Regions from separate parts of the Nocardioides dokdonensis FR1436 genome, predicted to be linked through region 2. Evidence: predicted binding sites of a transcription regulator. Region 2 holds the regulator's gene; the other holds the start of a gene.
The links. The regulator LexA, encoded in region 2, represses DNA repair genes until DNA is damaged. The targets are predictions, from matches to a motif close to TCGAACANNTGTTCGA.

Region 1: a site for LexA is predicted at 1,746-1,761, ahead of ruvC (crossover junction endodeoxyribonuclease RuvC). Genes of this name have one in related genera too.

The regions. Positions count from the first base shown of each region.
Region 1 is NZ_CP015079.1:3,107,245-3,110,647, forward strand. It holds gene I601_RS14680 (hypothetical protein) at 1-176, opposite strand, end outside; gene pdxT (pyridoxal 5'-phosphate synthase glutaminase subunit PdxT) at 234-842, shown strand; gene I601_RS14690 (YebC/PmpR family DNA-binding transcriptional regulator) at 911-1,684, shown strand; gene ruvC (crossover junction endodeoxyribonuclease RuvC) at 1,785-2,357, shown strand; gene ruvA (Holliday junction branch migration protein RuvA) at 2,354-2,965, shown strand; gene ruvB (Holliday junction branch migration DNA helicase RuvB) at 2,972-3,403, shown strand, end outside.
Region 2 is NZ_CP015079.1:1,995,363-1,998,765, forward strand. It holds gene I601_RS09405 (alkaline phosphatase D family protein) at 1-1,326, opposite strand, end outside; gene lexA (transcriptional repressor LexA) at 1,449-2,183, opposite strand; gene I601_RS09415 (LysM peptidoglycan-binding domain-containing protein) at 2,517-2,873, shown strand; gene I601_RS09420 (hypothetical protein) at 3,047-3,403, opposite strand, start outside.

The sequences.
Region 1 (3,403 bases), 1.1 Mb from region 2:
CAGGCCAGGTACGCCGCCTGCGGCTCGTCGCTCGCTCCGTTGGCACCGGTGGCCGAGGTGCTGCTGACCAGCCCGCGCGGCTCGTCCCGCCCGTCCCGGTCGGCCCCGTCGCCGCCGCAGGCGCTCACCCCGAGGGCCAGCGTGACCAGGGGGACCACGAGGCTCGCTGCGCGCATGGGGGTCACTGTGCCACCCACCGTGGGGGCTCGCACGGGGGTCTCTAGACTCCGCGCGTGCCTGTCTCCACCTCGCCGACGATCGGTGTCCTCGCCCTGCAGGGCGACGTGCGCGAGCACCTCGCGGCCCTCGAGGGCCTCGGCTGCGCCACCCTGCGGGTACGCCGCCCGGCCGAGCTCGCCGCGTGCGACGCGCTGGTGCTGCCGGGCGGGGAGAGCACGACCATGGCCCGCCTGGCCAGGACGTTCGAGCTGCTCGAGCCGCTGCGGGAGGCCATCGCCGACGGGCTGCCGGTGCTCGGCACCTGCGCCGGGATGATCCTGCTGGCCGAGCGGGTGGTGGACGGCGCGGCAGGTCAGGAGACCCTCGGCGGCATCGACATGACCGTGCGGCGCAACGCCTTCGGACGCCAGGTCGACTCGTTCGAAGGGCCCGTGGAGATGACGGGGCTGGACGCGCCGGTGCACGGCGTCTTCATCCGCGCCCCGTGGGTCGAGCAGGTCGGTCCCGGGGTCGAGGTGCTTGCCCGTGTCCACCACGGGGACGCCGCAGGTAGGATCGTCGCGGTCCGTGAGGGCCACCTGATGGCGACGTCGTTCCACCCCGAGGTGGGGGGCGACTCCCGGGTCCACCAGTTGTTCGTGGACCTGGTCCGAGCCGTCTGAGCAGGAACCGGCCCTCGCGGGCCGGCGACGCAGGTGAGTTCAGGCGAGCCGAGTAGAAGAGGAAACAGATGTCCGGGCACTCCAAGTGGGCGACCACGAAGCACAAGAAGGCGATCGTCGACGCCAAGCGCGGCAAGATGTTCGCCAAGCTGGTGAAGAACGTCGAGGTGGCGGCCCGGATGGGCGGCGGTGACGTCACCGGCAACCCGACGCTCTACGACGCGATCCAGAAGGCCAAGAAGTCGTCGGTCCCCAACGACAACATCGACCGCGCGGTCAAGCGGGGCTCCGGCGCCGAGACCGGCGGAGCCGACTACCAGACGATCATGTACGAGGGCTACGGCCCCAGCGGCGTCGCGATGCTCATCGAGTGCCTCACGGACAACAAGAACCGTGCCGCGATGGAGGTCCGCACCGCGATGTCGCGCAACGGCGGCTCGCTGGCCGACCCGGGGTCGGTCTCCTTCCTCTTCCACCGCAAGGGCGTCGTGGTGGTCGCCAAGGAGCAGGACGGTCGCTTGGTCGGGGAGGACGACCTCCTCGAGGTCACCCTCGACGCCGGCGCCGAGGACGTCAACGACCTGGGGGAGGCCTACGAGGTCGTCTCCGAGGCCACCGACCTGGTCGGGGTCCGCACCGCGCTGCAGGCGGCCGGCATCGACTACGACTCCGCCGAGGCGCAGTTCGTCCCCGACATGCAGGTCTCGCTCGACAAGGACGGCGCCGAGAAGATGTTCCGCCTCGTCGACGTCCTCGAGGACCTCGACGACGTGCAGAACCTCTACGCCAACTTCGACGTGCCGGACGTCGTGATGGCCGAGCTCGACGCGACCGAGGACTGAGTCCCCGGCCCCGGCCCGCGTGTCGTGCCTGGGTCGCGCTGGCGGTCACGTAACGTCGGGTGCGAACAGACGTTCGACGAGAGGGTGACGGATGCGCGTGCTGGGGATCGACCCCGGGCTGACCCGGTGCGGCATGGGTGTCGTCGACGGCTCGGTCGGTCGGCCGCTCACCCTGGTCGACGTCAACGTGCTGCGCACGAGCAGCGACCTCCCGGTGGCGCAGCGCCTGGTCACCATCGAGCAGGGGGTCGAGGCCTGGATCGAGGAGTACCGCCCGGACGCGGTCGCGGTCGAACGGGTCTTCGCGCGCTCGGACGTCTCGACGGTGATGGGCACCGCCCAGGCCAGCGGCATCGCCATGGTCGTGGCCGCGCGTCGGGGTCTGCCGATCGCGCTGCACACGCCCAGCGAGGTCAAGGCGGCCGTCTCCGGCTCGGGGCGCGCCACCAAGCAGCAGGTCGGGGCGATGGTCACCCGCATCCTGCGCCTCGACGCCCCGCCCAAGCCGGCCGACGCCGCCGACGCCCTGGCCCTGGCCATCACCCACATCTGGCGCGGCGGGGCGCAGGCCCGGCTCGACCAGGCGGTCGCCCGCCAGACCCGCGCCGTGCCGACCCGCGCGGTCCCCACCCGTGCCACCACCACCCGCACCATCCCGAGGAGGACCCCGTGATCGCCTACGTCCGAGGCCCGGTCGCCGCGGTGACGCCGACCAGCGCCGTGCTCGAGGTCGGCGGGATCGGCCTGGAGCTCCTCTGCACCCCCGGCACGCTCGCCACGCTCTCGCCCAAGGTCGGCACCGGGCAGCAGGCCACGCTGCCCACCTCCATGGTGGTGCGGGAGGAGTCGCTGACGCTCTTCGGTTTCCTCGACGAGGACGAGAAGGTCTGCTTCGAGCTGCTCCAGACCGCGTCGGGGGTCGGCCCCAAGCTCGCCCAGGCGATGCTCGCGGTGCTCGCCCCCGACGACCTGCGCCGCGCGGTGGGCGGCGAGGACGTCAAGACCTTGACCCGGGTCCCCGGGATCGGCCAGAAGGGTGCGCAGCGGATCATCCTCGAGCTCAAGGACCGTCTCGGCGCCGCCGGCGCCGGTCGCAGCGCCAGCCCGGCCTCCTCGACCGTCGCGCCGTGGCGCGACCAGGTGCAGCAGGGCCTCGTCGGGCTGGGCTGGACGGTCAAGGACGCCGAGCAGGCCGTGGACGAGGTGGCCCCGGAAGCGGGGGAGGACCCCGACGTCGCGACGCTGCTGCGCTCCGCGCTGCGCATGCTCTCGAGGGTCTGACCCGCGATGCACGACGACCAGTACTCCGACCGGGACCCCCTCGCTGCCGCCGAGGAGCACCACCTGCGCTCCCTGACCGTGGCCGAGGCCGACGGCGACGAGCGCGCCGTCGAGGCCGCCCTGCGCCCGCGCAGCCTCGACGAGGTGGTGGGTCAGCAGCGGGTGCGCGACCAGCTCGGCCTCGTCCTCGAGGCGGCCCGCCGGCGCGAGCGCTGCCCCGACCACGTGCTGCTCTCCGGCCCGCCCGGCCTGGGCAAGACGACGCTGGCGATGATCATCGCCCACGAGATGAGCGTGCCCCTGCGCTTGACCAGCGGGCCCGCCATCACCCACGCGGGGGACCTGGCCGCCATCCTGTCCGGGCTCAACGAGGGCGACGTGCTGTTCATCGACGAGATCCACCGGATGTCGCGTCCGGCCGAGGAGATGCTCTACATG
Region 2 (3,403 bases):
GACCTCGCGGCGATCGGCGGTGTAGCCGTCCCACTGGTCGACGTTGTAGGGCGAGCCGTCCTGCGGCAGCAGCCCGGTGACGTCGTTGACCGGGTCGACGAGCTCGTTGGGCAGGTCGGCGAAGGTGACCGGGGCGATCATCACCGGGTTGCCGATGATCTTCCACTGCGGCGCGTGGTTGCCGCGGGTCAGGGAGTCCTTGAGCCACTCCATCTGCCGCTTGCCGGTGATCGAGCGCGAGGGGTCGTTGATCTCCGAGTCGATGATCGGGGTCGCGACCTGCTCGGAGCGGTAGGTGCGCAGGTCGAGCATGCTGATCTCGGCCAGGTCGCCGAAGCGCAGGCGCCGGTAGAGCCGCGCCCCGTCGCCCAGCGAGGCGGTGCCGTCCATGCGCACCGGCATCCACTCGTCGTACGCGCGGTGGGCGCGGGCGCGCCGTCGGCGGTAGTCGCCCTCGGTGTCGTCGTGGTTCTCCGCGCCTGCCTTCCACTGGTCGTTGGTGACCTCGTGATCGTCCCAGGTCACGATCCAGGCGTGCGCCGCGTGCAGCGCCTGCAGGTCCGGGTCGGTCTTGTACTGCGCGTGCCGGCGCCGGTAGTCGCTGAGCGTGACGACCTCGTGCGGCGGGTCGTGCGGGCGCACGTCGACGTTGTCGCGACCCATCCCGTACTCGCCGGGGCCGTACTCGTAGAAGTAGTCGCCCAGGTGCAGCACCGCGTGCAGGTCGCGGCGCGCCGCGAGGTGGCGGTAGGCGCTGAACCAGCCGGCCTGCAGGTTGGCGCAGGAGACCACGCCCAGGCGCAGGTTGGCGGGGGTGGCGCGCTTGGCGGGGGCGGTGCGGGTGGTGCCGACCGGGCTGCGCTGCCCGCGGGCGACGAAGCGGTAGTAGTAGGTCGTCTCCGGTTGGAGGCCGGTGACGTCGAGCTTGACGGTGTGGTCGCGCGCGGCGCTGGTCGCGAAGCGGCCGCGGCGCACGACACGGCGGAAGCGGCGGTCGGTGGCGACCTCCCAGCGCACCCCCAGCCGCGGGCCCTTCCCGGAGCCGGGCTGTGCGGCCCGGGTGGGGGTGACCCGGGTCCAGATCAGCACCGCGTGCGGCAGCGGGTCGCCGGAGGCGACGCCGTGCGCGAAGACGTCGTGCCGGGCGCTGGCCGCGCGGGCAGCGGGCGCGGTGAGTGCGCCGCTGCCGGCGGCCACGGCGGCGCTGCCGGCCCCGACGGCGAGGACCGTACGCCGCCCCAGGGCGGCCAGGCGGTCGCGCTCGGCGTCGCGGACGGGCCCGGTGGGGGAGGGAGCGGCAGGGGAGGGGATCTGCGGTGGGGTCACGCCTCATCCAACGACGAACCCCCGTCCGCGTGACGCGGACGGGGGTTCGGACGCCGAGTGTTCACCGTCGGTTCGACGGTGCGACAGGTGCGGGGCTCAGGGGCTGCCCCCAGAGGCTGTCCCTAGAGGCTGCGCAGCACCGCGGTGACGACGCCGAGGATCGAGGCGTGGGTGCCGTCGATGGGCTCGTAGGCGTCGTTGTGCGGCAGCAGCCAGACCTTGCCGTCCTTGCGCTGGAAGGTCTTGACGGTGGCCTCGTCGCCGATCAGGGCGGCCACGATCTGGCCGTTGCTTGCGGTCTGCTCCTGGCGGATCACCACGTAGTCGCCGTCGCAGATGGCGGCGTCGATCATCGAGTCGCCGGAGACCTCGAGCAGGAAGAGGGTGCCGTCGCCCACGAGCTGCTTGGGCAGCGGGAAGACGTCCTCGACGCGCTCCTCGGCCAGGATCGGACCACCGGCGGCGATGCGACCCACGACCGGGACGTAGGTGGCGGCCGGCATGGTGTTGCCGACGTCGGTCTCGTCGACCGAGCTGTCGTCGGCCGAGGAGATCGCGCGGCGACGCGCCATCAGCTCGGGCAGGAAGACCTCGAGCGCGCGGGGCCGGTGCGCGTCGCGCTTGAGGAAGCCCTTCTCCTCGAGCACCTTCAGCTGGTGGGAGACGCTCGAGGTACTGGTCAGGCCGACGGCCTGGCCGATCTCGCGCATGCTCGGCGGGTAGCCGCGGGTCTCGATGGCCTCCTTGATGCAGCCGAGCACCTTGACCTGGCGTGGGGTGAGGCCGGTCGCGTCGGGGGGCCCGTCGGGCAGCTCCGCGACCTTCCGCTTGCGGGGGACGCCGTCCTTGGTCGCCATCGTGTGCCTTTCGTGCGCGAGGCCCGAGCCGGGGTGTCCGCTCGGATGGTCGTGAGGACACGGTAGCGCCGCAGGGCGGGCAACTTCAAACATCTGTTCGAACGGCGTGTCGGACCGCGGCCCGGTGGGTGTGGCTGGTAACCCCCGTCGACAGGCCTCGAACAATTGTTCGCGCACCCTCTTGCATTCCCTCGAACACCTGATCTAGTCTCGCTCATGTGTTCGATCGAACACCTGGTCGAGGAGCTTCTCGACCGGGACTGTCGGTGGCCGTCTGTAGACATCACCTCGACCGATCACGACAACGACCACCCCCTTCCCCAGGAGGTCACCATGAGCACCATCGCCCAGTTCCCCATGCAGACCCAGCACCCCGTCCAGACGCGTACGACGCCCGGCCCGGTCCGGTTGACCCGTCGCGGTCGCCTGGTCGTCCTGGGCCTCGCGCTGGTGCTGGTGGTCCTGGCCGGCGTCCTCCTGGCCGGCGGCTCGATGGCCACCAGCGAGAAGGGCACGCCCCCGCCGACCGAGGTGATCACCGTCGGCACCGGCGACACCCTGTGGGCCATCGCCACGGAGCGGGCCCAGGGTGACGACGTGCGCGAGATGATCCAGCACATCCAGACGCTCAACGCCCTCGACGGTGGCCTGGTGGTCACCGGTCAGCGGCTGCGGGTCCCGACCAGCTGAGGCTGCTCGACGGCCCTGCGGGGCACTGGCGGCTGCGGCCGCCCACGATTTTCGCCGGTCGCCTCGACCCCGGCCGGCGAAACCAGGGGAAGCGAGGGGCGGGCCCAGGTGGGCCCGCCCCTCGCGCTGTCTCCGGTGGAGCTCGGCCCCGATGAGTGCGGCACGGTGCGGCCTCAGCGGGCCGCGCGGCGTCCAGCGGGCTGCGCGGTGGCCGGTTCGGGGGAGTCTGTGGCGTCGGGGGAGCGTGGCGCAGGCGCCTGGGTGATGCCCAGTGCGCGCAGCAGCCGCACGACCAGCATCAGTCCCACGAAGAGGCAGGCCACGGCGCCCAGCGAGGCCAGCGCCAGGAAGAACCATGCGGCCGACTCGCCACTGCGGGCCTCGGCGCCGAAGTCGATCGCGGCGTACACGAGGTAGCCCCAGGCCACCACCGCCACGGTGACCCCGAGGGCGAGCCCGAGCATCCGGGGGTCCATGGAGCGCTTCGGCTTCGCGGCCCGCCGAGCCCCGGCCCGCTTGCCCGGAGCGGG